2 regions of the Mammaliicoccus vitulinus genome follow, and region 2 is predicted to be linked to the other one. Evidence: riboswitches for the same ligand, from Rfam matches in the RefSeq annotation. Region 2 holds a riboswitch; the other holds the start of a gene.

The links. Region 2 has a riboswitch for lysine ahead of PYW35_RS05525 (amino acid permease). Riboswitches for the same ligand answer to the same signal wherever they lie in the genome.
Positions count from the first base shown of each region.
Region 1: it holds a riboswitch for lysine, as region 2 does, so the genes downstream of both, PYW35_RS07000 (aspartate kinase) here and PYW35_RS05525 (amino acid permease) in region 2, are expected to answer to the same signal.

Region 1 is NZ_CP118974.1:1,381,071-1,397,645, reverse strand. Features, by position in the region: gene trpA (tryptophan synthase subunit alpha) at 1-502, shown strand, start outside; gene PYW35_RS07060 (type 1 glutamine amidotransferase domain-containing protein) at 583-1,242, shown strand; gene PYW35_RS07055 (aminoacyltransferase) at 1,387-2,640, shown strand; gene PYW35_RS07050 (aminoacyltransferase) at 2,673-3,932, shown strand; gene PYW35_RS07045 (MFS transporter) at 4,213-4,509, shown strand; gene PYW35_RS07040 (hypothetical protein) at 4,768-4,890, opposite strand; gene PYW35_RS07035 (MerR family transcriptional regulator) at 5,307-6,056, opposite strand; gene PYW35_RS07030 (GNAT family N-acetyltransferase) at 6,200-6,778, shown strand; gene PYW35_RS07025 (hypothetical protein) at 6,861-7,202, opposite strand; gene pepF (oligoendopeptidase F) at 7,431-9,227, shown strand; gene PYW35_RS07015 (DeoR/GlpR family DNA-binding transcription regulator) at 9,382-10,128, shown strand; gene PYW35_RS07010 (CvfB family protein) at 10,365-11,267, opposite strand; gene PYW35_RS07005 (ABC-F family ATP-binding cassette domain-containing protein) at 11,411-13,009, shown strand; lysine riboswitch at 13,212-13,387, shown strand; gene PYW35_RS07000 (aspartate kinase) at 13,475-14,677, shown strand; gene PYW35_RS06995 (aspartate-semialdehyde dehydrogenase) at 14,698-15,681, shown strand; gene dapA (4-hydroxy-tetrahydrodipicolinate synthase) at 15,699-16,575, shown strand, end outside.
Region 2 is NZ_CP118974.1:1,086,343-1,102,917, reverse strand. Features, by position in the region: gene clpX (ATP-dependent Clp protease ATP-binding subunit ClpX) at 1-662, opposite strand, end outside; gene tig (trigger factor) at 787-2,067, opposite strand; gene PYW35_RS05550 (hypothetical protein) at 2,164-3,090, opposite strand; gene PYW35_RS05545 (NUDIX domain-containing protein) at 3,093-3,716, opposite strand; gene rplT (50S ribosomal protein L20) at 3,868-4,227, opposite strand; gene rpmI (50S ribosomal protein L35) at 4,270-4,470, opposite strand; gene infC (translation initiation factor IF-3) at 4,496-5,026, opposite strand; ribosomal protein L20 leader region at 5,051-5,176, opposite strand; gene PYW35_RS05525 (amino acid permease) at 5,229-6,722, opposite strand; lysine riboswitch at 6,810-6,982, opposite strand; gene thrS (threonine--tRNA ligase) at 7,051-8,979, opposite strand; gene dnaI (primosomal protein DnaI) at 9,293-10,213, opposite strand; gene PYW35_RS05510 (replicative helicase loading/DNA remodeling protein DnaB) at 10,213-11,592, opposite strand; gene nrdR (transcriptional regulator NrdR) at 11,604-12,062, opposite strand; gene PYW35_RS05500 (glyceraldehyde-3-phosphate dehydrogenase) at 12,255-13,289, opposite strand; gene coaE (dephospho-CoA kinase) at 13,521-14,111, opposite strand; gene mutM (bifunctional DNA-formamidopyrimidine glycosylase/DNA-(apurinic or apyrimidinic site) lyase) at 14,120-14,992, opposite strand; gene polA (DNA polymerase I) at 15,014-16,575, opposite strand, start outside.

The sequences.
Region 1 (16,575 bases), 290 kb from region 2:
TTATTTATTTATGACATACTACAATTTGGTTGATTCATACGGTGTTGAACAATTCATAGAAAGAATTGCTGAAGCAAATGTTTATGGATTAATTATTCCTGATTTACCTTTTGAATTAGGTGAACGTTTTAAAGAGAAGTTAAAGCCTAAAGGTATTAAATTAATTTCATTAATCGCTATGACTTCTAGTGATGAAAGAATTAAAAAAATTGCAGAGCATGCTGAAGGTTTTATTTATACAGTTACGATGAATGCCACTACTGGTGACGGAAGAGGTTTCCATGAAGGCTTAAAAGATAAAATACAATTCATTCAACAACATGCAAATGTGCCAGTCGTTTGTGGTTTCGGTATTAAAACAGTGGAAAATGCTCAAGAAATCAAATCATTTAGTGATGGTGTCGTCATCGGTAGTGAAATTGTCAAACGATTAGAGAATGATGCCACCGAACAAACTGTAGATTATTTAAAATCCATTAGAACAGCACTAGATGAAGATTAACGAAGTATAAACCTTCTCGGAAGAAAAAGACACGCACATCATGTATAATCGACATTAACAAAAGAAAAGGAGTGTTTCTAATGAGCAAAAAAGTTCTCATAGTTGTTACAAATGCATCTCAATTTAAAGATGGTAAACCGACTGGGTTATGGCTAGAAGAAGCAGCAATTCCTTACAAAGTATTCATTAAAAATGGATTAGAAGTAGACTTTGCATCTGTTACAGGTGGTAGTGTACCGATTGATCCTAATTCAACTCAAAATGATGAAACTAAAGAATACCATGATGTGTTAGAAAAATTACAACAAACATACAGTATTAGAGATATCGTATTTGAAAATTATGAAGGCATCTTTTTACCAGGTGGACATGGTACGGTGTTTGATTTTCCAAATAACGCAGACTTAGAAGATATGTTAGCTTATTATAGAAATAATGATAAAGTAATTGGTGCTGTTTGCCATGGTCCTAGTGCGTTTGTAGGCGCAAAACTTCCTGATGGAAATTATTTAGTTAAAGACGTTAAATTAACAGCATTTACAGATAGTGAAGAAAAAGCAATGGATCTTGAAGAAGATGTACCATTCTTACTTCAAACACAATTAGAGCAACAAGGTGCTAGATTTGTGAAAGGTGCTGACTTTGAATCTCATACAGTGACTGATGGGAAATTCGTAACGGGTCAAAATCCTAATTCGAGTCAAGAAGTTGCTGAAAAATTTGTTAATGTCATAAAATAATATGCAATTAAGAGAAAAACCTACCATTTGGTAGGTTTTTCTTTATGAAATAATGGTATAGTAATGAGTATTGTTTTCGAATAGAGATAAAATATTGTATAATTGTAGCAAATACATAAATATGAGATTGGGAGTATTGTATAAATGAAATTTACAAATTTAACGACAGGTGAATTTGAAGCTTTTACTAATAAGATGCCATATACGCATTTCACACAAACTGTAGGGAATTATGAATTAAAAACATCAGAAGGTACTTCGACGCATTTAGTAGGTGTTAAAGATGAGCAAGGTGAAGTACAAGCTGCATGTCTATTAACAAGTGTTCCAGTTATGAAAAAATTTAATTACTTTTACTCGAATAGAGGACCAGTAATGGATTATGATCGTAAAGACCTGGTAGACTTTTTCTTCAAAGAAATTGTTACATACTTAAAAGGTTATAATGGTTTGTTCTTTAGAATGGATCCTTACTTGCCATATCAACTAAGAGACCACGACGGTAATATTAAACAATCATTTAATCGTGATGGTTTAATTGATCAATTCGAATCGTTAGGTTATGAACATCAAGGTTTCACAACTGGTTTCCACCCAATTCATCAAATTAGATGGCATTCAGTACTTGATTTAGAAGGCATGGATGAAAAGACACTCATTAAAAATATGGACAGTTTAAGAAAGCGTAATACTAAAAAAGTTCAAAAAAATGGGGTTAAAGTACGTTTCTTATCAGAAGATGAAATGCCTATTTTCCGTCAATTTATGGAAGATACAACTGAGAAAAAAGATTTCCATGATCGTGGAGACGACTTCTACTATAATAGAATAAAGTATTTTGAAAATGTTAAAATACCTTTAGCATATATAGACTTTGAAACTTATATTCCTCAACTGGAAAAAGACCACGAACTATATAACAAAGATATTGCTAAAGCAGAAAAAGATTTAGAAAAGAAACCTGATAACCAAAAGACAATTAATAAAATCGACAATCTGAAACAACAAAGAGAAGCAAATGAAACTAAGCTTGAAGAAGCGCTACAATTAAGAAAAGAGCATGGTGATACGTTACCAATAGCTGCAGGTTTCTTCATTATAAATCCATTTGAAGTTGTATATTATGCAGGTGGATCTTCTAATGAATATCGTCATTTTGCAGGTAGTTATGCTATTCAATGGGAAATGATTAAGTATGCTTTAGAAAATAATATTGATCGTTACAATTTCTATGGTATTAGCGGTGACTTTTCTGAAGATGCGCCAGATGTAGGTGTTATTAAATTTAAAAAAGGTTATAACGCAGATGTTTATGAATATATTGGAGATTTTGTTAAACCAATTAATAAACCAGCGTACAAAGCATATACAACGATAAAAAAAGTTTTAAAAAAATAAATGATTTTCAGTAAGAGAGGAATTTAGATAATATGAAATTTACAGAATTAACGGTTACTGAATATGATGATTTCGTATCTGATAGTCAATACGAAAGTCACTACTTTCAAGTGAAAGAAAACATCAAGACTAGGGAAAATGATGGTTTTCAAGTTGTATTATTAGGTATTAAAGATGAAAATAATCAAGTAGTAGCAGCAAGTTTATTCTCAAAAATACCAACATTAGGTAGTTATGTATATTATTCAAATCGTGGTCCGGTAATGGATTATAGTAATCTAGATTTAGTAGAATATTATTTTAAAGCACTTGAAAAATATTTAAAACAACATCAATGTTTATACGTTAAAGTAGACCCATATTGGATTTACAACATTTATGATAAAGATATTAAACAAATTAAAGAAGACGGTGCCAACGATGAAATTATCAACCTTATTAAGTCATTAGGGTATAATCATCACGGCTTTACAACAAAATACGATCCATCAAGCCAAGTAAGATGGATGGGCGTATTAAACTTAAAAGATAAAACGTTAGCTGAAGTTAAAAAAGGCTTTGATAGTCAACGTAAACGTAATGTTAATAAAGCGCATAATTACGGCGTTAAAGTGCGTTTCCTTGAAAGAGATGAACTAGATATATTCTTTAAACTGTATAGAGAAACAGAAGAAAGAGCAGGATTCATTTCAAAAACAGATGAATACTTCTTAAACTTTATCGATACATATGGTTCTAAAGCACTTGTACCTTTAGCATATATCGATTTAAACGAATATATTAAGACAACACAAGAAAGCTTAAATGACTTAGAAACAAGACGCGATCAAATGATGGCAAAAGAAAATAAATCAGAAAAACAACTTAAAAAAATAGCTGAGACAGATAGACAAATTGATCATGCACAAAAAGAATTACTAGAAACAAGTGAACTGATTAAAACTGACGGTGAAGTATTAAACTTAGCAGCAGGTGTATTCTTTGAGAATGCATATGAAATTAATTACTTCTCAGGTGGATCTAGTGAAAAATATAATCACTATATGGGACCATATATGATGCATTGGCATATGATTAACTACTGTTTCGAAAATGGTTTTGAAAGATATAACTTCTACGGATTATCTGGAGACTTCACAGAAAATAGTGAAGACTATGGTGTATATCGATTTAAACGAGGATTTGATGTACAAATAGAAGAATTAATTGGTGACTTCTATAAACCAATCAATAAGAAAAAGTACTTCTTATACAATACATTACAAAAAGTAAGATCAAAAATTAAGAAATAGATAGATAAAAAGCTGAAATGAATATTTCAGCTTTAGAGTGCTGACAAAGTCTTAAACTTTGTCGGTATTTTTTTATGCGCATGCTTTCCGCGGCATGTTCTCAGCCTGTAGTCTTCGAATCATGCTTTTCCCGCAGGAGTCAGCGCTAAAAAAATACCGAATATTAACAAAATATTTTATAATATAAATGAAAGTTTATTCAGTAGTTGATTCTATGTCAAATTTTATTTTTGATACAATATAAATCGCACTTTATTTAATATTTTATCCATTAGCAGAAATGACAATACCAACTGCAATAATCATTCTGTTTTGGGGTATATTAGCCGGAATAGGCGCAAATATCAATCAATATTGGATCATGTCAGCAGCACCACAAGCACCAGATTTCGCCAATGGATTGTTTTTAACATCAGTTAACTTAGGTACAACCATAGGAACATCAATATCTGGCATAATCATTACAAGTTTAGGCACACAAGAAATTCTATTTGTTGGTGTAATCGCATTGATCATCAGTATGGTGTTTATAATAATGAGAAATATCATTTATCGCTCAGAAGCTAAAAAAGTTTAAATAAATGCTTTAATAAATTTATATGCGTATGTAACATAGTAATACAAAACTCTTTACTATAGGTGAATGATAGTAAAGAGTTTCTATGATGAATGAGATTGTCTAAGACTATATAAGTATGGTCATAATCGTAGAGTTAATGTAATGACATAATTAAATGATTAAAGTGCGTATAAATGAACATATCATTTTAAATTTCATAATTAGTTTACATAATATATATTATAGGAAGTTAAGTATATTGTCTTTAGGGGACACCTATTCTAATGTTATACGTTTAATTTGTTGTTCATTATCTATAACGTATAAATCTGGATTGTTTAAGTTTTTACATTCATCAAAACCAAACTGTTTATCAAAATGATTTAATAATAATGTCATGATGTTTCCATGCGTTACGATTAATGTGTTTTGATGCGTTGTTATTGAGTTATATACGCATAATCAATCAATTATTGATTATGCTACTTAAAATGCGGCATTAAATTAGCTGATATATGAATTATTGATTTTACATTCAATTATAAATGATTTAATTGTTTTATAAGTTTTGTCCATTTTACTAACATATATACGTCCATATGAAGTTTAATACAAGCATTAATTGTTTTCCTGCTAATTATCAAGCATTAATTGAGCTTATATATCATATACGGTAGTTATGCAATATCTAAATACATAAGATCATTTCATTAAATCTGAATTTTAGATTATGATAGCTTATCATATATATGAATAAAATTAAACAACGAACAAATCGTAATTAATACGATTTGTTCGTTGTGCTTTATCTCTTGTTATGAATGTTTACTAACATAAGCTTTAATTGCTTCGCTAGCAAATTGTGAAGTTCCTTTACCGAATTTATCTATATTTTTAGCGAATCTTTCATCAGCAACATACATTTCTCCAATTCCATCAAAGACTTCTAACGTATATTCATAATCTATATTAGCGTTTAAATAGTCATACCATCTTTGTACGATTGATTGTGCAGCTTCAGATTCTGGTGATGTTTCTCGATATTCAGCAAATGCTCTAAAGATTTCATTCATTTCTTCTTCCTTTGATTTCTTTTCTGTTTCAGATAAATTATAGATACGCTTATTCGCATGATCCACTGTCTTACCGCCCCACTTTTCACGTGCTTCAGCTTCATATTCATTTTTATTGAAATCGAATCCTATAAATTTTTCTTCTTTAGTCATGTTTATTTCTCCTTTCATATGTCTCGTTGTTTGATCTATCGTTTGTATCATTTGATCAATGCGTTTTCTTTTATTCATTAACAGTTTCTTATGCATATTCAATGCTTCTTGTTTATCAAACGATGAATCGTCGAGAATTTCTTTTATCTTTTTTAGAGGAAAATCAAGCTCTTTGAAAAATAAGATTTGTTGAAGTCTATCTAAATTGTCTTCAGAGTAAAGTCTATAGCCAGATTCTGAAATGTTAGATGGATTTAACAAATTAATGTCATCATAATGATGAAGTGTGCGCACACTTATACCTACTATTTTGGCTAGTTCTTTAACAGTCATTTCCATTTACTTAACCTCCTCATTTATTCACTATAAAGTCTAACGCAACGTAAGAGTCAACAACAAATATAATTTTTTATTTTTGAAATCATGTCAGATTAATAAGTGGTATAGTATATATAGAATAATAGAAAGACAGGAGTTTTAACATGAACAGAGAACCTCAATATGACTTAACTTTAGAAACATCTCGCTTAATACTTATGGCTGGAGAACAAGTATTAGCATATAAAAAAACGATTAAAGATGAATTACTCCATTCTGCTGGTACATTAAAAGAATGGGTTTCATTTTTCAATTATAATTTCGATGAATTTAAAGCGATAGATTTTATCAATAAAACAACAGATATGAACTATAACAAGCAAATTTTAAGATATTTTCTTTTTGATAAAGAAACTAAAACATTCGTTGGTTCAATAGTGTTGCAAGATATAGACTTAAGAATACCTTCTTGTGAAATTGGATATTGGACGGTCGTGTCAGCTCAAGGTAAAGGCTATATGACTGAAGCAATTCAATTTGTTACACGCTATTTAATTGAAACACATCAATTTGCAAGGATTGAAGCATATATTGACGTTAAAAACAGTAAAAGTATACAAACAATTGAAAGATGTAATTATGAACGTGAAGGTACATTGAAGAATTCTGATTTAAGTGCCAATCAATCAAAATTAATCAATGAAGCATTATATGCCATTACAACACCTATTCATTTTAAATAAGTGTTTCGCATAAACTGAATGAAACCATACATTAAGAAGCCTTAAGATTTTTGAAATCTTAAGGCTTCTTTTGATTTGTATTTTATTTATCACGTCTTTTGAGTTCATTAAATTGGCGTCCATCTTCAATGTCTTCATTTTGAGTATGTTTTGCAGCTTTTCTTCTTTGATTCTTTCTCATTAAATACCATGTAAATAAGCATACGATCAGACTAATGATAGCCATAAAAGCAGCGTATCCTAATAATGGTTCATATGTAATATCATAAAAATTAGGCAATATAAATGCGATCATACCTAATACGATAAATGTCAAAATTGCACTAATTACGTGTTTTTTAAGTATTAATGAAGATAAAACAGAAAAAATAATGACTATTACGAAAGAAATCCATAAATAATTTGGAAAATCGAATATGTTCAAGATGTTCGCCTCCTTCATTCTAGTTGTCTATATCTATACCCTGTTTCTTTTAGTTTAATTATAAATTTAATAGTAAATGTATTTATATTATTTAGAAAATGGTTTGTATATATTCAGCGAACACCATTAGATGATAGCTTCTCAATAATATGACGAGACACTTAATTATATGTATAATAAATTATATAAGTTAAATATTTTGAATAAATAATTAAAAAGGGTGATATGATGGGACAAGTATTAAGAAATGAAGTTCCTACTCAGGAAACGTGGGATCTTTCAAGCTTATATCATAATAATGATGCGTTTTATAGTTCATTAAAAGATTTAGTTAGCACTGTAACGGCTTTTAATGAAAAATATGTGAACCAATTAAATGAAATCTCAACTATAGAATCAGCTTTAAAAGATCAAGCTGACATTATTGTAAGCATTATACATTTAAGTACATATGCGGAATTATTATATTCTACAGACACTTCTGATGATAAGAGCCAAAAAGTAGCGGCACAATTTTCAACTACTTATGGAAAAGTAGCTGGCCTTCTATCATTTGTTGAATCAGAAATTTTACAGTTGGATGAAGAAGCGTTTAATGCTTTAATTAAGCAATCTGAATATCCTAAATATTTATCATTACTAAAACGTCAAAAAGCGCATACTTTACATCCAGAAGTTGAAAAAACGCTAGCTACGTTCTCACCTACTTTTGGTGCACCGTATGAAATGTATGGTATTACTAAAATGTTAGATATTGAATTCGGCACTTTTGAAGCTAATGGAGAGGAAATTCCTTTAGATTATGTGTCATTTGAAGGTGATTATGAAGTTGATTCAAACACTGAAGTGAGAAGAAATGCTTTCAAGAAATTTAATGAAGCATTACGTCGTTATGAAAACACGACTGCAGCAACATACAATGCGCATGTTCAAAAGGAAAAAATAGAATCTGAATTACGTGGTTATGATTCTGTAATAGATTTCTTATTAGAGCCTCAAGATGTAACGAGAGAAATGTATGATCGACAAATTGATGTTATTTCTGAAGAATTAGCACCACACATGCGAAGATATGCGCAATTACTAAAGCGTACTAATCAATTGGATACGTTGAAATTTGAAGACTTACGTATACCTTTAGACCCTACGTACGAACCAGATGTTTCTATTGAAGGTTCTAAAGCGTATATTAAGGATGCTTTGAGTGTTCTTGGAGAAGACTATATGGAAATGGTGAATGACAGCTATGATAAACGCTGGATAGATTTCCCTCAAAATAAAGGGAAACAAACAGGTGCTTATTGTGCTAGTCCATATGGCGTCAATCCATTTATTTTTATTTCATGGACAAGTAAAATGACAGAAGTATTTGTATTGGCTCATGAATTAGGACATGCAGGACATTTTAATTTAGCAAATGCTCATCAAAATGTCTATGAAGCTGATTGCTCAATGTACTTTGTAGAAGCGCCATCTACAATGAATGAAATGCTGATGGCCAATAGCTTGTTGAAAAAATCAGATGATCCTAAATTTAAGCGCTGGGTAATCAGTTCTATTATTTCTAGAACATATTATCATAATATGGTAACGCATTTACTAGAAGCTAAATACCAAAGAGAAGTATATAGACGTGTCGATAATGGTGAAGCTTTAACTGCCCCACTTCTCAATGAAATTAAGAAACAAGTGATTTCTGACTTTTGGGGAGACGATGTTGAAATCACTGAAGGTGCTGAATTAACTTGGATGCGCCAACCACACTACTATATGGGCTTATACCCTTACACATATTCTGCAGGACTGACGATTGGTACAGCGATGAGCCAAAGAATTGAAAAAGAAGGCCAACCTGCAGTTGAAGATTGGTTAAATGTCTTGAAATCTGGTGGTTCAAAATCACCAGTTGAACTTGCAGAATTAGCAGGCATCGATATCACGACTGATAAGCCTCTAAAAGAAACAATCGCCTATATTGGTAGTTTAATCGATCAACTTGAACAATTAACTGATGAAATCGAATAAATTTAATGTTTATTGAAGCAAATAAAGGGTTTATCCGTTATATAAAATGGATAAACCCTTTTTATATATTGTGCTTACTATATAAACATGTGTGCTACAATATAAGCAAACAAATTCGAACTTATAAAAAGTGTTATGACTAGGAGGACGAATCGTGAAACTAAAAGTTGATAGGCATAGATTCATTATGGATGAACTAAACCGCGAGCTATCGGTTAAAGTGTCTGCCCTTTCTGAAAAAATGAGTGTTGCTGAAATGACTATTCGAAGAGATTTACAAGAATTAGAGAATGAAGGCTTGTTAAATAGAATCCATGGTGGCGCAAAATTGAAAGAAGAACGTTTATATAATGAGAAATCTCATAAAGAAAAACAAACTATCAATGTGTCCAATAAATTAAAAATTGCCAAAAAATGTGGAGATTTAATAAATAATGAAGATATCATCTTTATTGGTTCAGGCTCAACAAACGAACTGATATATGATTTTATTAAAGACAAGAATTTAAGTATCTTTACTAATTCACTTGATATATTTTTACAGTATAAGGATTTATCAAATATAGATATTTTACTTGTTGGTGGAAGATTTAGATCTAAAACTGGCACATTTATCGGACACTTTGCTAATAAAATGATGGAAGACTTTCATGTTGCAAAAGCATTTGTAGGTGTAAGTGGTATATATGATCAGAAGCTGACGACTGCTAATGAAGAAGAAGGAAAAGGCATCCATATTATACTTGAGCATGCCAAGTTAAAATATATTACAGCGGATAGTACGAAATTTGGTGTACAAGCTTTATATAATTTCTATAATACCGATGATGTTGATGCTGTAATATCAGACGATGAAGTGACAGAAGATATACTAGAAGCCTATCCTAATAAAATTATTTGAAATAAAGAAAAGTAGAAGCGAGCTTTTAATATTTTATATTTTTACGATTTTGAAAGTGCATGCTTGCCTAGGGGTATGGCTCGAGCCTGTAGTCTCTCGCTCATACTATTCCCCCGGGCGTCAGCACTTTGCAAAATCAGAAATATAAAATCACCCAATCCGAAAATGATTACAATGGATTGGGTGATTTATTTTAAGTTGGGATTTATGTTCCAAACTCTTTTATTGATTCTTGATTAATCTTCTTTTTTAACTTGAGACCAGCCTTTTTGAGTGATGGTGATTTTACCTGTCTCTATTGTAATGAGCTTTTGTTTGTATAATCTACCGATTGCTCGTTTAAAGCTAGCTTTACTCATATTAAATACTTCTTTTATAGCTTCAGGGTTTGATTTATCCCAAAATGGCAGTTCTCCATCATATTCTACGAGTAAATCGAATATAACTTGGCCATCTTCGTCTAATCTTTCATGAGCTAATGGTAAGAATGATCCGTTTAGTTCACCGTTTTCTTTTACGCCGATGATTCTAACGTCCATTTCTTCACCAAGTCTTGGTTCATGTCTACGTTCTGATTCGTGTACAAATATTTTGTAGCCTTCTTTAGATAATAAGAAAGTACCTACTCTTAATAATCTATAAGGTCTAGCTGTAACGTGTTGATGTAATATTGATTCTTCTGCGACTTTAAACATTGTGTCAACGATTGTTTCAGTTGCTAACCTCGCAAACATTTGACTATGACTATCTATTCTAAGTGTACAGAAAATCATGTCACCATTTTGTGGCCACAATTCTTCTACTTTTGGTAAATCTTCCCAAGGTATTGATACTTCTCTTGGTAATCCTACATCTACTGATGCGCCATCTCTGTCTACTCTTAATACTTTTACCCAATCATAACGGTCTTTTGTTATTGAAGGCATGTTTTGAGTAGCGAATAATTCTCCTGATCGACTTGGATATACGAAGAAACTATAATCTTCTCCTATTTCTAACTGATCATCTTCGCCTACTTCTGAAGCATTCATTTTAATTCTTTCACTATTTGGTCCAAGTAAATGGTATGTTGAACCTTCTAATCTATCCACTTTTAAAAAGTCTATGCGACCTACAAGTGTATCTGTATCATTTGTCATGTCATTCTCCATTCTTAACTTTTTCGTTTATTCATTATAACATGTATTTTTCTTCGTGTAACGACTGTTCAATCTCTTGCCCTTTTTTGTTTGATTTATGATATAATTCATCGATAGAAGTATTAATGAAAAGGAGTCATTTAATGTTACAAGTCACTAATGTAAGTTTGCGATTTGGCGATCGTAAGCTATTTGAAGATGTAAGTATTAAGTTCATACCAGGAAACTGTTACGGACTTATTGGCGCTAATGGCGCAGGAAAATCAACGTTCTTAAAAGTCTTATCTGGGGAATTGGATTCTCAATCAGGCCACGTTTCACTTGGTAAAGATGAACGTCTAGCAGTATTAAAACAAGATCACTTTTCACATGAAGATGAAAAAGTAATCGATGTTGTATTAAAAGGTCATGAAAAATTATGGCAAGTTATGACTGAAAAGAATGAAATTTATATGAAACCAGATTTCTCTGATGAAGACGGTATGCGTGCAGCAGAGCTTGAAGGTGAATTTGGTGAAATGAATGGATGGAACGCTGAAGCGGATGCATCTGTTTTACTTTCAGGTTTAGGTATTAAAGATGAGTTGCATGACAAACAAATGTCTGAGTTAGAAAACAATCAAAAAGTTAAAGTGTTACTTGCACAAAGTTTATTTGGTGATCCAGATGTTCTATTACTAGATGAACCTACAAACGGTTTAGATATTAAGGCAATTGCTTGGTTAGAAGATTTCTTATTTAATTTTGAGAATACTGTTATTGTCGTATCACATGATAGACACTTTTTAAACAACGTATGTACGCATATTGCTGACTTAGATTACGGTAAAATTAAATTATTTGTTGGGAACTACGACTTCTGGTATCAATCAAGTCAACTTGTTTCTCAAATGGCTCAAGATCAAAACAAGAAAAAAGAAGAACGTATTAAAGAATTAGAAGACTTTATTGCTCGATTTAGCGCTAACGCTTCTAAATCTAAACAAGCAACAAGTCGTAAGAAAATGTTAGATAAAATTGAACTTGATGATATTCAACCATCATCAAGACGTTACCCATACGTTAATTTCACTATGGATAGAGATGTTGGTAACGAATTATTACAAGTTCAAGGTGTTTCTAAAACAATTGACGGTAAAAAAGTATTAAGCAATGTATCGTTCACGATGAATCCTAATGATAAAGCAGTATTAATAGGAGAAAGTGAAATTGCTAAAACTACCCTACTACGTATTTTAGCTGGAGAACTTGAACCTGATGAAGGAACAGTTAAATGGGGCGTTACGACAAGTCAGTCTTATTTACCAAAAGATAACTCAGAGTTCTTTGAAGGTGTTAATTTGAACTTAGTTGATTGGTTAAGACAATATGCACCACCAGAAGAACAAACAGAAACATTCTTAAGAGGATTCTTAGGACGTATGTTATTTAGTGGTGAAGAAGTTAAGAAAAAAGCAAACGTACTTTCAGGTGGAGAAAAAGTAAGATGTATGTTAAGTAAAATGATGTTGTCAAGCTCTAACGTATTATTATTAGACGAGCCAACTAACCACTTAGACTTAGAAAGTATTACTGCAGTAAATGATGGATTGAAGAATTTCAAAGGTTCTTTAATTTTCACATCATTTGACTTCGAGTTTATTAACACAATTGCAAATAGAGTTATAGATATTAAAGAAGACGGTGTTATTTCTAAAGAAATCACTTATGAAGAATACTTGAAAGATTCAGGTCTTTTATAATTAATATGATATATAGAGAAGCTTCAATCCACTTATAGTTGGATTGAAGCTTTTTTTATGTCAAAAGATAATATGAATGAATCTACATAGTATCCATGTTTTTCCAACAATTGTTGAAATAGTTAGAACTTTTGAATTTATCTGTTTTCTCTCTTTACATCAATATTCTTTCTATGTATAATGAATGCATACCAATTGAATATGTTTTTGATGAGGCGCATCAATCATTAGTAACTCCCCTATTAGACTGCAATCTTTAAGGAGCGAAAGGGTGCGATGCCGAAACATTATATTTTTGCAGAAATATTATGTTGGACATTTAGGTTAAGAGCTAGTTGTCTGTCATTATCTTAGGAATAATGGAGTGCATCACTTGTATATATAAATTAAAACAAGTTCGGATGCCGAGCTTGTTTTTTTATTTATATTACGGCGTTGACCTCCCGATTTATAGGAGGAATTATTTTGAAGCAAAGTGTATTAAAGTTTGGCGGTACGTCCGTCGGTGATTTTAACAAGATTAAAAACATCGCGTATATGTTGAAATCACGCGTTGATAATGGAGAACAATTAGTAGTAGTGGTTAGCGCTATGGGTAAAACGACAGATTCTTTACTTGAGAATATTAGCGCACTAACCTCTCGACCTAAAGATGAACATTTAGCTATGCTTTTAACAACTGGAGAACAACAGACTATTTCATATCTTTCTATGGTATTAAATGATATAGGTGTTCAAACGAAAGCAATGACGGGTTATCAAGCTGGTATTAAAACGGTTGGTCATCATTTGAAAAGTAAAATCGCAGAAATTGATGCGTTACGATTTGAAACAGCTTTTGAAACGAATGACATACTCGTTGTTGCAGGATTTCAAGGTGTAAATGATCATTTAGAAATTACCACTTTAGGTCGTGGTGGTTCTGATACAACAGCAGTTGCGATTGCAGCGAGCATCGATACATCATGTGAAATCTATACAGATGTCGAAGGTGTATATGGTACTGATCCTAGAATTTATAAAGAAGCGAAGTTATTAAATGAAGTTTCTTATGAAGAAATGATGGAAATGAGCGCTCTAGGTGCAGGTGTATTAGAATCAAGAAGTGTTGAAATCGCTAAAAATTACAATACACCTCTTTATCTTGGTAGAACATTATCGAACGTGAAAGGAACATGGATTATGCCACAAACAGAGATTTTAGAGAAAAAAGCAGTCACAGGAGTCGCATTAGATAAACATATGATTCATGTTACTTTAACTTATCCAATGCAAAACTTCGCATTATTACAAAATTTGTTTGATGCTTTAGAAGAACAATCAATGAATGTTGATATGATTTCACAAATTGAAAATCAACAAGGATTACAGCTTTCATTTACGATTAAAGACTCAGAAGTTGTACAAATCGAACAAATTATTGAAAGCTTAACTGAGGATTACCCTCACCTGCGTTACAAAATGAAAGATAATTACGCGAAACTTTCTGTAATCGGAACTGGTATGAGAGATATGTCTGGAATAGCTTCAAAAGCTTTTCGTACTTTAATTAGTCATGACATACGCTTTTATCAAACAACGACTTCAGAAATTAGTATTTCTTATGTCGTTGATCGTGATTCAGGTGAAACTGCCGTTCGAACTTTAAGTGAAGCGTTTAATATATAATTGATGATGGAGTGAAAAAAATGACAAAATTAGCAGTTGTAGGTGCAACAGGTTTAGTAGGAGAAAAAGTATTAGAAGTATTAGATAGAAAGAATGTACCATTTGATGAACTAGTACTATTTTCATCACCAAGATCAGCAGGTAAAGAAGTTGAATTTCAAGGAAAAACATATACTGTTGAAGCTTTAACGGAAGAAAAAACAGATGGTCAATTTGATTATGTGATTATGAGCGCTGGTGGCGGAACAAGTAAAGCATTCGCACCACTCTTTGAAAAACATGGCGCTATTGTTATAGATAATTCTAGTCAATGGAGAATGCATGAAGGTATTGATTTAATCGTTCCAGAAGTTAACGAACCGAAATTAGATCGTAAAATCATTGCGAATCCGAACTGTTCAACTATTCAATCAGTCGTGCCATTGAAACCTTTATTAGATACATTTGGTTTAAAAAGAGTTGCTTATACAACTTACCAAGCAGTATCAGGTTCGGGACTTGCTGGTCGTGAAGATTTGTCTAATGGTGAAAAAGGTGAAGCACCTAAGAACTACCCTCACCCAATATATAATAACGTGTTACCACATATAGATGTATTTTTAGAAGATGGTTATACAAAAGAAGAACAAAAGATGATTGAAGAAACGAGAAAAATTTTAGATCAACCGTCTCTAAATGTTACAGCGACTTGTGTGCGTGTACCTGTACAAGATAGCCACAGTGTCCACATGAACGTAACATTAGATAAAGAAGCAACAGTTGAAGACATCAAGAACTTATTTAAAGAAGATGATCGAGTTGTATTAGTAGACAATGTTGAAAATAACGAATACCCATTAGCTATACACTCTACTGGTAAAGATGAAGTATTTGTTGGAAGAATTCGTAAAGATGATTCTTTAGATAATACTTTCCATATTTGGTGTACTTCAGATAATTTACTAAAAGGTGCAAGTTTAAATGCAGTTCAAGTGTTAGAACAAGTTATGCAATTAAATAAATAAAATGAGGAGTGTTAAGTATGTCACATATTTTTACGGGTGTGGGCGTTGCCCTAACAACACCATTTACAAACGAGGATGTAGACTACGAAGCATTTGAAAATCATATAGAATTTTTAATAGAGAATGGCGTTAAAAGTATTATTATCAACGGTACAACAGCTGAGAACCCAACATTGACAGCTGAAGAAAGAAACGCTTTATTAGAATGCGGTATTAAAAAAGTGAATGGCCGTGTGCCTGTTATTGCAGGAACAGGTACAAATAATACACAAGCTTCAATTGAGGCATCTATTAAAGCAAAAGAATTAGGTGCAGATGCAATTATGTTAATTACACCTTACTATAATAAAACGAGTCAACGAGGTTTAATTGCGCATTTCACTAAAATTGCCAATGAAGTTGCATTGCCAGTCGTTCTATACAATGTGCCTTCAAGAACGAACATGACGATAGAAATTGATACGGTGCTTAAATTAAGTGAAAATCCATATATCGTTGCACTTAAAGATGCAACTGGCGATTTAGAATATGCAAAAACTTTAAAAAGTAAATTACCAAGTGATTTTGCTTTATATAGTGGCAATGATGACAATATGTACGATTATTATCGTCTAGGTGGCGATGGACTTATTTCCGTAGTTGCTAACGCGATACCATTTGAAACACAACAATTATATGATTACGTTTCAAATGATCAATTAGAACAAGCTACTGCTTTAAATGCAGAAATTGTGACTTTATTAAATCACTTAAGTGTCGATGTTAATCCAGTACCAATTAAGTTACTCACTTCTGAATTAGGATTTGGGCAATATGAAGTGAGATTACCACTTGTAACTTTAGAGGAAAAAGAAAGAACTATTTTAAGTGAAGCATTTAATACTTTCAAAGATG
Region 2 (16,575 bases):
GGTACACTTGCTGTAGTACCTTCTAATATTTTAAGCAATGCTTGTTGAACACCTTCACCGGAAACATCTCTTGTTATAGATGCGTTTTCAGATTTACGTGCGATTTTATCAATCTCATCAACATATATAATACCCTTTTCAGCGCTTTCAACATCAAAGTCTGCTGCTTGGATTAATCTTAATAATATATTCTCTACATCTTCACCTACATAACCAGCTTCTGTTAAACTCGTTGCATCTGCAATAGCAAATGGAACATTTAAAGATCTAGCTAATGTTTGAGCTAGTAATGTTTTACCACTACCAGTAGGTCCAATTAATGCGATATTACTTTTTTGTAAATCAACACCATCTTCACTTTCTGAAGGTTGTTGAACACGTTTATAATGGTTATAGACAGCAACTGCTAATGATTTTTTAGCATTTTCTTGTCCAATAACATAATCATTTAATTGTTCCATAATTTCTTTAGGTGTAGGAACTTCAGTAAATTGTTCTGGCTCTTGTGACTTCAATTCTTCTTCTACTATTTCAGAACAAAGTTCTATACATTCATTACAAATATATACACCACTACCAGCTACAAGTTTTTTAACTTGATCCTGCTCTTTACCACAGAAAGAACATTTTAAGTTTTCTTCACCATCGTTAAATTTAAACATTTTTACACCCCTATTCTTTTTAGACTATACTAAATGTTTTTTACTTTTTCAAATTAAACGAACTAAAAAAAGAATAGTAGCAGAAAAATTCTGCTACTATAATTAATTTAATACTGAATAACAATTATTCTCCAACTGATTCAGCAACTAATAAGTCAATAACTTTTTGGATTCTTAGGTCGTTAATTAAAATGTCGTTATTACCTAATGTTGATTTAATATCTTCAACAGATAATCCAAATTGTTCACTCATTTTAGTCAATTCTGCTTCAACATCTGAATCAGAAACTTCAATATTCTCTGCATCAGCGATAGCTTTTAAAGTCAAATTAGTTTTAACGCGTTTTTCAGCGTCTTCTTTCATTTGTGCTTTAAGTTCTTCTTCTGATTGACCTGAGAATTGATAGTATAATTCAAGGTTTAAACCTTGTTGTGATATACGTTGTTCGAATTCTTGCATCATGCGATCTAATTCAGTGTTAATCATAGCTTCAGGAATTTCAACTTTAGCATTGTCAGAAGCTTTAGTGATCGCTTCTTCTTTTTCAGTTGCTTCCGCTTGATTTACTTTCGCATCTTCTAAATCTTTACGTAATTTTTCTTTGTACTCGTCTACAGTTTTAATTGACTCATCAAGCTCTTGAGCTAATTCATCATCTAATTCTGGAATTTCTTTTGATTTCACATCATTAATTTCACATTTGAATGTTGCTTCTTTACCAGCTAACTCTTCAGCGTGATATTCTTCAGGGAAAGTGACAACAACATCTTTGCTATCATTCGCTTTAAGACCAATAAGTTGTTCTTCAAATCCTGGAATAAATGATCCAGAACCAATTTCAAGATCGTAACCTTCAGCTTGTCCGCCTTCAAAAGCTTCACCGTCAACATAACCATCAAAGTTAATGTTTACAACGTCGCCTTCAGCGATTTCGCCATCTTTAACTGTTAATTCAGCTTGACGACTCACTGCGTCTTCTAATGCTTTGTCGAATTCTTCGTCAGTTACTTCACGATCTTGTTTTTCTATAGTTAGACCTTTATAGTCACCTAATTCAACTTCTGGTTCAACTGTTACAGTAGCTTCAAAGATAAGTTCTTTACCTTTTTCCATTTGTGTAACGTCAATTTCCGGACGATCAACTGGATTGATTTCTGCTTCTTCAACTGCATTACCGTATGCTTCAGGTAAAATGAAGTCTAATGCGTCTTGGTATAATGATTCAACACCAAATCTTTGTTCGAATAATGGTCTTGGCATTTTACCTTTACGGAAGCCAGGTACATTAATTTCTTTAACAACTTTTTTGAATGCTTTGTCTAAACCTTTATTTACTTCTTCTGTAGGAACCGTAACAGTTAATAAACCTTGGTTACCTTCTTTCTTTTCCCATGTTGCTGTCATGAATAAAAACCTCCGTGATTATCCTAATTTTATTAATTTTCAACTCTTTAATTATAACATAGCTTTCTGATGTTTCAACTATAGTGTTTATATTCATTACAATTTTTGAATAAAATCAATAAATTTTTGCCAATCATCTTGATTTACACTTTTGTAGTTAGCGTCTATATTAAAACGTTCTGATAAAAGTTTCAAGTAACACGCAATTAAATTTTCATCTTTTATCTCACTAAACGTAATTGGATACATTACTATAGCGTGTTGATTCAGTAAACTTTTAGCTAATTCAATTGATGAAGGACTATCAATTTCAAGTTGATCTATTATTTTAGGAATGATATTTTTGTTAATGTTTGTTCTTTCAATGCCATCTAATTCGATGGGGTTAACGGTTATAATCTCGTTTAGCTTTTCAAATTTTACATCTGCAGACCATTCGCCTAATCTCAAATACTCTAAAATTAAACTTTGTACATTAGGATGCAGTGATTCGTTCTCTATAATTTGAGCTAACGTTAAATTAAATACACCTAAGTGATTATCAATTAAATCTATCAATAGATTAATTTGCTCTTCAAATTGTGTTTCTTGAAACGTTCTTAATACCTCTGAAGCTTTAAGCTGTCTTTGGTCGAGTTTATCTTTTGCCATATCTTGAATTGGAAGTAGCGACATTCTAGTAGAATGTTCAATGTTTTCATCTTTAATTTGATTAATGATTTCAACTACTGTTTGATACTGTTCTAAATAATATAAGCTTTCGACAAAATAAACAACAATTTTATCGTAATAATCATGTCCTTGATTTAACAATATACTTGCTTCTTCTCTTAATTCTAAATAATGGCCACACTCTTTTAAGACTTCACATTTTTTTAATGAAAGTTCTTCATCCATCGCAAAATGTTGTTCATATAATTCAAACGTTTGATAAGCTTCATCAAACTGTCCATTTTTTATTGCTTGATTAATACTCGTAATGAGCTGATTTTTCAATTTTGGAAATGGAATGATTTCACTCAAGGTTACTCACCTCTTCTATATATGCCGTCTATAATAAGACTACTCCATGTTTCATAGTTTTCATTATGCGACAATTCTGATTGATTAACCCAATTGATTTTCAATGTATCAGTCTCGATAGCTTCTACACTTTCTTTATCAACTTTTAATTTAAAGACAACACCTATATGAACTTTTCCAACTTCATTTTGATCATCGTTGATAAAGCCGATTAATTCCATATTTTCTACATCTTGTTTATTTAAACCAACTTCTTCTTCTAGTTCACGTGCTGCGTTTTCTCTTATAACTTCTTCAACATTAGTAGCGCCAGGAACATCATTCATATGTCCTCCTACGCCAATTGAACTTAAGCCATGAAGTCTACCTTCACCACCACCAGTTAAACGTTCATAAACCAATACTTCGTCATTTTCATTTTCTAATATGCAATACGAAATCAATTGTTTATATGAAGGGTCTTCCTCCATATCTCCACGTCTCTTTGTTTCATATTGATTAATTGTTTCATAAATATATTTTGTTTCTTCATCTTGAATTGATTTAAAGCCATCGAATTGATACGCTTCATCATTAAAAATTGTCTTTCTTGGTACAACTGTTATCATTTCGTCAAATTTAGACATATTATTCTCCTTATTCTTTTTTCTACACTATTTTATCAAAGGGAATATAAAGCGTAAAGGAGATGGGGCTATTCCTCCCTTTTTTCATAAAAAAACTGTCGATAAAGTTCAATCCTTTATCGACAGTTTAAATTGCGTATATGAACAGCTATTATTTAGCTAAAGCGTCTTTAGCTTTAGTAGCTAATTCAGCAAATGCTTTTTCATCTGAAACAGCGATTTCAGAAAGCATTTTACGGTTGATATCAATACCAGCTAATTTAAGACCATTCATTAAACGGCTATAGCTGATGTCGTTTTGACGAGATGCCGCATTGATACGTGCAATCCATAATTTACGGAATTCACGTTTTTTCTGACGACGGTCACGGTAAGCATAGTTACCTGATTTCATAACTTGTTGCTTAGCAACTTTATATAATGTATGTTTTGATCCAAAGTAACCTTTAGATAATTTTAAAACTTTTTTACGACGAGCTCTCGTCACTGTTCCACCTTTAACACGTGGCATTATAATTCCTCCTTAAAATGGACCATTAGTCCGCTATGTTTATTATTTTACGTACGTTAACATTTGTTTAACTCGTTTTGTATCTGATTTAGAAACTAATGAAGCTTTACGTAATTTACGTTTCGCTTTAGTAGATTTGTTTGCAAATAAATGTGAAGTGAACGCTCTAGAACGTTTTAATTGACCTGAACCAGTTCTTTTAACACGTTTAGCTGCTCCACGATGAGTTTTCATTTTAGGCATTGAGATTTCCTCCTATTATTTCGGTTTATTTTTCAGTTGAAATTGGCGATAACATTAAGAACATTGAACGCCCTTCCATTTTAGGTCTTTGCTCAACTGTTGCTATATCTTTACAAGATTCTGCAAAGCGTTCTAACACACGTTGACCAATTTCTTTATGCGTAATCGCACGACCTCTAAATCTAATAGATACTTTAACTTTATCTTCTTTAGATAAGAATTTTTGAGCATGCTTTAATTTTGTTTCAAAGTCATGTTCTTCGATAGTTGGACTTAATCGAATTTCTTTAACATTAACTACTTTTTGTTTCTTACGCATTTCTTTTTCTTTTTTCTGTTGTTCGAATTTATATTTACCATAATCCATAATTCTTGCAACAGGTGGTTTTGCAGTTGGTGCTACGATTACTACGTCTAAATCTACTCTTTCAGCCATTTCAATTGCTTCAATTTTAGATTTAACACCAATTTGTTCACCATTTTGACCTATAAGGCGAAGTTCTTTCGCACGAATTTTGTCATTAATTTGAGTCTGATCTTTAGCTATGGTTGACACCTCCTAGAATTTTACGAAGTCGTCCAAGAAAAAAAAGAACGAATGCACAATGCACCCGCTCTCATCCATAAACATTAAAGGTTTATTGTACCTGCTAACAGCTTTACGCGTCACTACAGGTGAGAAGCGGGTATGCTTCTACTTGGTCCGTTTCGTATTCAACAAGACTTATCTTACCAATTATAAACGTTCATGTCAATCTTTATTTAATATTCTTTTCAAATACTTGCATATCCACGTCTTGACTTAAATCAACTTGTTTTAGTGGAATCATTTTTGTTTTATATTTCACTTTATGGAATATAAAGAATGCTAAAAATACTGGAATACCCATATATGTGATGAAGAATCTTCTAGGTTCAAACTCACCTGTTTGAATGAAATCAACATCTTGACCAACAATTACAACCGCACAAAGTGCAAAAGCGAATAGTGGTCCGAATGGGAATAATTTAGCTGTATATTTTAATTTTGTTTTATCATAATTTTGAATATCAAAAGCTCTTCTAAATCTATAGTGACTAATTGCTATACCTAACCAAGCAATAAATCCTGTCATACCTGAAGCAGCGATAATATATTCATATGCACCACCACTTAAGTGCTCAATCGCAAATATAATGACAACAACGACTGCTGTAGCCATAAGCGCTGTATAAGGAACACCGAATTTATTTGTTTTTGAAAATACAGGTGAAGCAAGTTTATCTTTACTCATAGAGAAGAGCATTCTCACTGAAGCATACATACCAGAATTACCAGCTGATAATACGGATGTTAAAATTACTGCGTTCATAAATGAAGCTGCAAATGCTAAACCAGCGTTTTCGAATACGAGTGTAAATGGCGATTTAGCCACTTCATCTCCACCCATTAAATTAGGGTTCGTATAAGGAATGATCATACCAATTACAAAAATTGCTAAAATATAGAATAATAAAATTCTCCAGAATACTTGTTTAATCGCTTTAGGCACAGCACGCTCAGGATTTTCAGATTCACCAGCTGTAATACCGATGAGTTCTGTACCTTGGAAGGAGAATCCTGCTACTAAGAATACACCTAACACGAGCAAGAATGTATTAACATTAGAATCACCTAAGAATGGTGCGTCACCTGCTACGAAGTTATTGAATCCTAAATATTCTCCGCCTAACAAACCGAATATTGTTAATAAACCGACTCCAATAAAGATAATAACTGTAGCAACTTTAATGAAGGCAAACCAATATTCACTTTCTCCATACACGTGAACAGAAAGAGCATTTAAACCGAATATAATGGCCATAAATATTACACTCCATAGCCACGATGGAATAATTTCAAGCGGTTCCCAATAGCTGACAACTTGAGAAGCTATCGTAATATCAGCTGCAACTGTAATAACCCAGTTGAACCAGTAATTCCAACCTAGCGCAAATCCTAATGAAGGATCTACAAATCGTGTCGCATACGTACTAAATGATCCTGAAACCGGTAAATACGTTGCCATTTCTCCTAGAGATGTCATAAGAAAGAACACCATTAATCCGACTATTGCATATGCTAATAGCGCCCCTCCTGGTCCAGCATCTCTAATAGCACCGCCAGAAGTCATAAATAAACCTGTACCTATACAACCGCCAATAGCGATCATTGATATATGTCTATCTTTAAGCTTTCTTTGAACATTGTTTGTTGATTTTTCTTGAGACATTGTTATTTCCTTTCTCCATTCCACAATCGAGCCACTAAAAAAGTCGCATATCCTCAAGATATGCGACCTATATATGTTCATTCCATACAAATTGGTAGCACATCACTTAGTGTGACAGTCCAGTATTTATTAAACACTGGCCCAATAAATAGCATCATGGTTACTATTTATTTCGGCAATATCCCCTTTCATTATTTCAACATATGCGCCATTACGCTTCTGAATAATTACTATTGAATATTGCAACCTCTAACTCATTACTGAGGAATATTTAATTAAATTTACTATTAAAACTATACCCGATGACACAATGAATTTCAATAGCTTATTACTTTTTCAATCTAATTTCATCTACTAAGCTCCAGATGAACTCATCTTTTTCGACAGTTTTCGAATCTTTAGAACCATATTGGCGGACATTTACCTCTTGATTTTCCACTTCTTTGTCACCAACAACGAGTTGATATGGAACTTTTTTCATTTGAGCTTCGCGTATTTTATAACCCATCTTTTCATTACGATCATCGATGTGAACACGTACGCCTTGAGATTTCAATTCATCATGTAATGTTCTAGCGTAATCATAATGTAAATCAGCATTAACAGGAATAATTTCTACTTGTTTCGGCGCTAACCAAATTGGGAACACGCCTTTTGTTTCTTCTATTAAAAATGCAGTGAATCTTTCCATAGTTGAAATAACACCTCTATGGATGACAACAGGACGATGTTCTTCACCGTCATTACCGATATAAGTTAAATCAAATTTTTCTGGTAATAAGAAATCAAGTTGCGCAGTAGATAAAGTTTCTTCTTTACCCATTGCTGTTTTCACTTGAACATCTAATTTAGGACCGTAGAATGCCGCTTCACCAATTGCTTCTTCATATGGTAACTCCATTTCGTCAATAACTTCTTTAAGAACAGCTTGCGCTCTATTCCACATATCATCATCGTCAAAATATTTCTCTTTATCTTCTGGGTCACGTAAACTTAATCTAAATGTATAATCTTCGAATCCGAAATCATCATATACATCAAGAATCATGTTTACAACGCGTTTGAATTCTTCTTTGATTTGATCAGGTCTAACAAAGATATGCGCATCATTTAAAGTCATACCGCGGACACGTTGCAAACCAGATACTGCTCCACTCGCTTCATATCTATGCATCATACCTAATTCTGCAATTCGAATTGGTAATTCTCTATATGAATGACGGCTATTTTTATAAATCATCATATGGTGAGGACAGTTCATCGGTCTAAGAACAAGTTCTTCGTTTCCTAAGTCCATTGTAGGGAACATATCTTCATGATAATGATCCCAGTGACCAGATTTTTTATAAAAATCAACATTTGCCATAATTGGTGTATAAACATGGTCATAACCCATTGCGACTTCCTTGTCCACGATATAACGCTCTAATTCACGTCGAATTGTTGCACCGTTTGGTAACCATAATGGTAAACCAGCACCAATATCTTGATTCGTAGTAAATAACTCTAACTCTTTACCAATTTTTCTATGGTCACGTTCTTTTCTTTCTTCTAATACTTTTAGATAAGCTTTTAATTCTTTTTTATCGAAGAAAGCAGTACCATAAATACGTTGTAGCATTTTGTTATTAGAGTCGCCTCTCCAGTAAGCACCTGCAGTTGATAAAAGTTTAAATTCTTTAATTTTTGAAGTTGAAGGTACGTGAACGCCTCGACATAAATCAGTAAATTCACCTTGAGAATAAAGTGTTACGTTCTCATCTTCAGGAATTGCATCTATTAATTCTAATTTGTACTCATCATTTGTAAAGAAATCTTTTGCTTCATCACGACTTACAACTTTACGCGCAATCTTAAAGTTTTCATTCACGATTTGTTTCATTTCTTTTTCAATTGTTTCGAAGTCGTCACTAGATATTTTATGTTCAGTGTCTACGTCATAATAGAATCCACCTTCAATAACAGGACCCACACCAAACTTCACGTCACCATACAATCTTTGTAAAGCTTGAGCCATTAAATGTGCAGTAGAGTGTCTTAATACTTCTAATGCCTCATTGCTACCTGGTGTAACAATTTCTAATTCTCCATCATTTTCTAAAGGTCTTGTTAAATCTACTAATTGGTTATTAAATTTACCGGCAACAGCTTTTTTTCTTAAACCTGGACTAATAGATTGGGCTATTTCTTCTGTAGTTGTGCCTTGCTCGAACCCTTTCACACTACCATCTGGAAATTTAATGTTTATTTCACTCATAACGACTTCCTCCTCATTTTTTCTATTAAAGAACATAAAAAAGAGACCTCATCCAAAGGGACGAAATCTCTCGCGGTACCACCCTCATTAACGCGCTTATTTAAGCACGATAACTCTACATAAGATAACGGTCTTGAGCCGAATGCGGATTAACGCATCATGTATGAGGGAGTAACCATTTATATTGCATTATCTCAATTCCAGCGATATGAGACTCTCTGTGAATGCTTTATAGACGTCATGTCCTCTAAATTTTTATATTCATTTAAGATAACTCAATTATACAACTCTAATCTAAAATATCAAGCTAAAATTAAGCTCTATAGTTTTTGCCTTCTAGTTCATAATCTTCAGTAATGGTTTTGATTCTTTCCATAATACGACTCGCTTTCGTAATTTCAGCACCTTGTCTTGTTTTACTAAGGTGAAACTCTAATTCGTCGAAGTTAAAATTAGAACTGAAAAATGTAGGAAGTTTATGAACCATCCTATAGTGTAATATAGGTCCTAAAATTTCATCTCTTACCCACGGTGTTAATTCTTCTGCCCCGATATCATCTAGCATGAGCACTTTCGCTTCACGAGCGGACTCAAATCGTTCACTAAACGAACCGTCATTAAAACCATTTTTCAACACTCTTATAAATTCAGGTAAGTAAATAATTGTAGAAGCTTGCTTTTTCAACTTAAGCTGGTTAGATATCGCTCCTAAAATATATGATTTACCCGATCCAAATGGTCCATGAATATAGAGGCCTTTAGTGTCTTCGCCTGAAACGATTTTATTACATATTTCCATAGCTTTTTTAATAATAACCATTCTAGATTCATTATCAACGTATATATCTTTAATCGTTGCCTTCAACGTTTCTTCAGGCATTTGGAATGATGTCACAAGATTTGATTCAAATTTACGTTCATCATATTCAATTTTGTTCGGACAAGGTAAATACCTTGTCTTTATGTGATCATTTTGAATATATAATTCCGGGACATGCCCTTTAACAAAATTAATGCAATTACGGTAACTACTGCATTTTTCGCAGCATTTTGATTGGTCTTTATAGGCTTGTAACTGATCTAAATCTGTTTCAATTATTTCATTCGTTAATTCTGATCGATGCTCATCTAAAAATGCTTTAACTTCTTTATGCGTTAACGTTTCTCTTTTTATTTTTTCTAGTCTCTTTTGAAAATCTTTATTTTGTTTCAAATGTTGGCCTAGTGGTTCCATTAATGATCACCTTCTTTCCAAAAAGCTTCCATTTCTTTTTGAAGCTCTTGTTTTCGTTTTTCAAAAGCAGCATCAGATTCATTATTTTTCTGTTCTTCTTTTGGCGTTTCAGCTGACTTTTGTTTTAATAACCATTCAGGTGTTTTTTCAATTGATTTCAATTTAAATGTGTTATTTGCTTTATTATTTCGTTCTTTTTTCTTTTCAGCTGTTTGTTTATCAAGATTTTTAATATAATGATACGCTTCTTCAGCAGATGTTAGTTTTAACTTCTTCCAATTTGAAGCAATTTCTTCAATGTATGCTTTAGGTAATTGCATATTATTTTTAAACATTACATACTGCAATAATATGTTCATGACACCATATGGCAATTTTTCTCTCGTTACAACGTCTTCTACAACTCTTTTTTGTGAAATAGTTGGTTCTGACTTTGTAAATGACGCCAACATCTCAATTGGACTTGTAGTGTCTAACAGCTCAAACCACGATAATAAAGAATCTACTTCTTGTTTAGCATCATTTTGTTTAGCTTTCACGCTCTCTTTTTTCAAATCTAATGTTGGAAGTTCTCCCTCATGTTCAATTTGATAAATGGAGCGTGCGTGCTTTCTTAAATCTTGTAACGAAATGGTTTGGTTTTCCGTAATAGATTTTAGAATAATTGATTTCATTTCTACAGGCGTAATGCCATATAAAGTTGCAATTTGAATAATGACTTCTTTCGTTTGTTTATTCAATATTTCTTTAGATATCAAATGATTGTTTAATAACAGCTCTAACATTTCAAAGTCAAATCGCACATCTGATAAATCTAGTCCTTTATTTTTCACATCCGGTTTGATTTGAATATCATCTTGCTGTTCTATTTCTGATAGTTTAGGCACTTTAAACACATCTGTAAAACTTTTTGTAACTTCATGATATGCAGATGTTGAAATACTGCTATCCTTATATCTATTTTTCAGTGAAAGATATCTAGATTTGCCAATTTGTTGATATAAAAATACAGATAGCAAAGGATCATTGAAGAATTGCTCAGTAGTTGCAGGTTGTTCCAACATATATATAAATGTTTGCTCTTCTTGATTAGTCTTAAAGTAAGTCTTGAGCAAACCAATACCCTCTAATAAATCTAATGAATCTCTAAAGCTAGATAAATTTATTTTCAAATCATTCATTATTGTGTAATGATTATATGCTTCTGTCTCATTATGAAAATTAAACTGTGATAAATATAAATAAACACCAATCGCATCTGTCCCAATTAATGGCGTGTATAAGCTGATTAATATATCTTGATGGACATGTGTATAATTATAATTTGATTTAACGTAAAATCCATCGCTAGGTTTTACGCCATTAAAATATTCCGCCATTAATACTCACCTTACTTTCGGTCTTTCAATATTCCTTGCATCGATTTTAATAATTGATCTACATCTTTAAATTCTCTATATACTGAAGCGAACCTTACATATGAAACTTGATCCACTTCCATTAAGTGTTCCATTACTTTTTCACCTATATCGTTAGAAGATACTTCTGTTATACCTTCAGATCTCAATTCTTTTTCTACTTGATTTGTAATTTCTTCAAGCTTTTGGTAAGCCACAGGTCTTTTTTCACATGAACGAACGAGTCCGTTCAATATTTTATCTCTATTAAAAGTTTGTCTAGCACCATCTTTTTTAACAACAATTAAAGGTGTTAGTTCTACTCTTTCAAAAGTTGTGAAACGAAATCCACATGATTCACATTCTCTTCTTCTTCTAATCGCAGTTAAATCATCAGCGTGTCTAGAGTCTACTACTTTAGAATTTTCATATTTACAATTAGGACACCTCATTCGTTTCACCTCTTATATACTTTTATTATTCATATACAAATTATACAGTAGTTTCGTATTTTTTTAAATGCTCACTATTTTACATATGGTATACATTAATACATTTACGCTACAAAAGATAATTTTTAAGCAAAAAGAACGTAACGTGGCATTAAATTTACCACATTACGTTCTTTGCACAATCTATATTCATTATGAAATTTTTTGTTCTTTAACTTCTGATAGTATATTAGCAACTTGTTCAGCTAATTCAACAACTCTCATTGAGTAGCCCCACTCGTTATCATACCAAGCTAACACTTTAACTTTATTTGAGCCAATAACCATTGTAGATTGTTCATCAACAATTGCTGAATGAGGATTTGTGTTGAAGTCTATAGAAACAAGTGGTTCATCACTCACATCCATAATACCTTTTAATGCACCTTTACTTGAACGACGTAAAGCATCATTTACATCTTCGACAGTTACATCTGTTTTCAAATCTACAACTAAATCTACTAGAGAGACATTCGAAGTTGGTACTCTTAATGCCATACCATGCATCTTGCCTTCCAATTCAGGAAGTACTAATGATAAAGCTTTCGCTGCGCCTGTCGATGTAGGTATGATACTATCTGCACAAGAACGTGCTCTTCTTAAATCTTTATGAGGATTATCTAGATTTTTTTGATCATTCGTGAAAGCGTGCACTGTTGTCATCAATCCATTTTCAATACCAAATGAATCATTAAGAACTTTTGCAACTGGGCTTAAACAATTTGTCGTACATGACGCATTAGAAATAATGTCATACTCTTTTAAATCAAGCGAATCATCATTCACCCCTCTAACGATTGTTTGAACTTGTCCACCTTTAGAAGGTCCAGTTAGTATAACCTTTTTAGCACCAGCATCAATATGAGAGATAGCTTTATCTCCATGATTAAACTTGCCAGTCGCTTCAATAACAATATCAATACCTAAAGTTCTCCATGGTAATAATTTAGGATCTCTTTCAGAAACAAGTAATATTTTATGACCATTTATAACAATACCATCTTCAACCGCTTCAATATCGCCATCTAATTTACCATGTGTTGAATCATATTTTATTAAATGTGCAATTGTTTCAGGTGGGTAAGAAGCATTAATAGCCACAATGTTTAAATAATCTGATTTAAGTGAACCTCTTAATACCATTCTTCCAATTCTTCCTAAACCATTAATTGCAATATTTTTCTTCATAGTCGAGAACCCCTTTTAATGTGATATACTATTTATTGCAATTAGTATATCACATTAAAAGTTTATTGAAAACGTTTTCTATTATGTTTTTGAGAAAATTTTTAAATAGCTTATCTATGTATACATAAAGCAGCATCTCTACATATACACTACAAAATCCACAACATAAAAACGCCTAATCCGTATGATAATTCAAACAGATTAGGCGTTCTATTTTTTAACAAAAGTGCATCATAAATGCTTGCTTTCAATTAATGTTTCTATATTTTGTGCTAATTCTTCTAATGTTCCATTATTATCTATTATTTCATCTGCTAATTGTTTTTTTTCTTCAATTGGCATTTGTGATTGTATTCTAGAAGTTGCTTCGTCGTCACTCAATTGGTTGCGTTGTTTCAGACGAGAAATTTGCGTTTCTTCTGTAGTATAAACTAACCACGTTTCATCTACTGTATCTTGTAATTTGTTTTCGAACAGTAAAGGTATATCCATAATTACCTTTTTACCTTTTTCTAATCCGAATTTCTTTTCTGCATCCATAATGTCTCTAACAATTGGATGGATGATATTATTGAGCTTTAGTCGCATCGCTTCGTCTTTAAAAACTACCGATCCTACATATTGCCTATTCATTTCTCCATCTATTATTGCTTGATCACCGAATACTTCTTGTACTTGTTTAAGTCCTGTACTACCTTTTGCGACAGCTTTTCGACTTGCGATATCTGCATCTACTATATAAAATCCACGCTCTTTTAATATGTTTGAAGCGGTCGATTTTCCAGTGGCAATTCCACCTGTTAACCCTATTACACTCGCCATTGTTTCACCTACTTTTGACAATTTGGACAATAATGCGTATTTCTAGTTGCGATCACTTTTTGTTCTACTGGGCCTCCACATTGACCACAAACCTTTTTACCGTATATATTATGCTTATCTTGCATCGTTCCTTTTTCACCATCAGCATTATAATAATCCGATATACTCGATCCACCGTTTTCTATACCTTCTTGTAAAACATTGACCACTTCATCAAATACATTTTTTCGCTCTTCTTGACTTAAATCTTTTACCGTTCTCGTTGGTAACACACCTGCTCTTAGCAAAGCTTCACAAGCATAAATATTTCCACAACCAGCAATAACTGTATGGTCTAAAATAGCAACTTTGATTGGCTTGTTCATAAATTTCTTTGATGTGATTTTGTCGAGATAATGTTCATACGCCTCTTGAACAAAAGGCTCTGGTGCGATTTTAAGTACAGATGGATATTCAGTTAACTCATCCAATGCTCTTAACTCACCAAATCTGCGTATATCTGTATAAATAAGTTGTAAACCATTATCTAGTTCAAAAATGACATGCCAATGCTTTCTATGATTATCTATTTCAATATTAGATAAGTCAGGAACGGTAAAGAAAGCGCCAGTCATACCAAAATGACACATAATAATTTTGTTATCTTGTTCATTCTCAATTTCTATAAAAATATATTTACTTCTTCTATATACACTGGCAATTTTATAATGTTCAGTTCTTTCTTTAAATAATTCTAAAGAAGTTCCCTTAACAATTGTTTCTTTACCGATTTCTTTTCCAATTTTAACTTTATCTGAAAAAGTTACTTTTTGTATCGTCGCACCTAATATTTTAGGTGTGATGACTCTTTTAACACTTTCAACTTCTGGTAATTCTGGCATATTCAGTCTTCCTTCTATTACTTATTTTGCATCGTACCAAGTTTCACCATAACTAGACTCTACACTTAAAGGTACAGATAATTCGAGAGCATTATCCATGATGTCTTCTACAAATGGTTTAAATGCTTCTAGTTCCTCTTCAGGTACTTCAAAAATTAATTCATCGTGCACTTGTAATAATAATTTAGCATTAAAGGCAGTTTCTTTCATTTTATTAGAAAATTGAACCATAGCTAATTTGATAATATCAGCTGCACTACCTTGAATAGGTGTATTCATTGCTGTTCTTTCAGCAAAACTTCTTAAATTAAAGTTTCTATTCGTAATATCTGGCGTATATCTACGTCTATGAAGCAATGTTTCAACATAACCTTTTTGTTTAGCATCTTGAACAATAGTATCCATATATTCTTTTACTTTAGGAAAACTATCTAAATAATCATCTATAAACTTCTTAGCAGCTTTTCTCGTAATGCCTAGACTTTGGCTTAAACCATAATCACTGATGCCATATACAATACCAAAGTTTACTGCTTTTGCTTGTCTTCTCATATTCGACGTTACTTCATCTTTATCTACGTTAAACACACGCATTGCAGTAGTTGTATGAATATCTTCATTTGCAGTAAAGGCTTCTTTCATATGTTCGTCACCAGTTATATCAGCTAAGACACGCAATTCAATTTGTGAATAGTCGGCAGCGAATATAACGTGATTTTCTTTGCTAGGACGAAATGCTTTTCTAATCTTTCTGCCTTCTTCTAGTCTTATCGGTATATTTTGTAAGTTAGGTTCTATTGAACTTAATCTACCAGTTTGAGCCAATGTTTGGTTAAATCTCGTGTGAATTTTACCTTCAGAAGTAATCATTTTTTGTAAACCTTCGATATAAGTCGATTGCAACTTAGCAAGTTGTCTATACACTAAAATATCTTCAATAATTGGGTGTTCATTTCTTAATTGTTCTAAAACATCAACTGCTGTAGAGTACCCAGTCTTTGTTTTTTTAATAATAGGTAATTTTAAATCTTCAAATAATACGACACCTAACTGTTTAGGTGAATTTATATTAAATTCAGTTCCAGCATGACTGTGAATTTGTTCAATTAATTTATCAAGTCGTGTTTTTAAGTCTTCTTGCATTTCTTTTAACGTCTCTTTATCGACTGTAATACCGATATGTTCCATTTCAGCTAACACTCTAGCTAATGGCAACTCTAAATCATCATGAAGACTAAATTGATCTCTTTCTTTGAGCAATTCAATCATTTTTTCTTTTGACTCATATATTGCAGTCACTTTTTTGGCAATACTTTCAAAAAGAAATTCGTTTTCAGGAACATGCAATTTCTTACCTTTGCCATATATACTTTCATCGTTAGGTACGTAATAAACACCAAATTCTGATACAACAGAATAAATATCTTCAATTGTTCTTGAAGGATCTAATATATAACTCGCTAACATCGTATCAAATTGAATGCCATTCACTTTAATACCTAATCTTTCACACAATATAATCGTCTTTTTAGCATCATAAACTGAAAAATGAACATTTTCATTTTCTAACCAAGCATGTAATG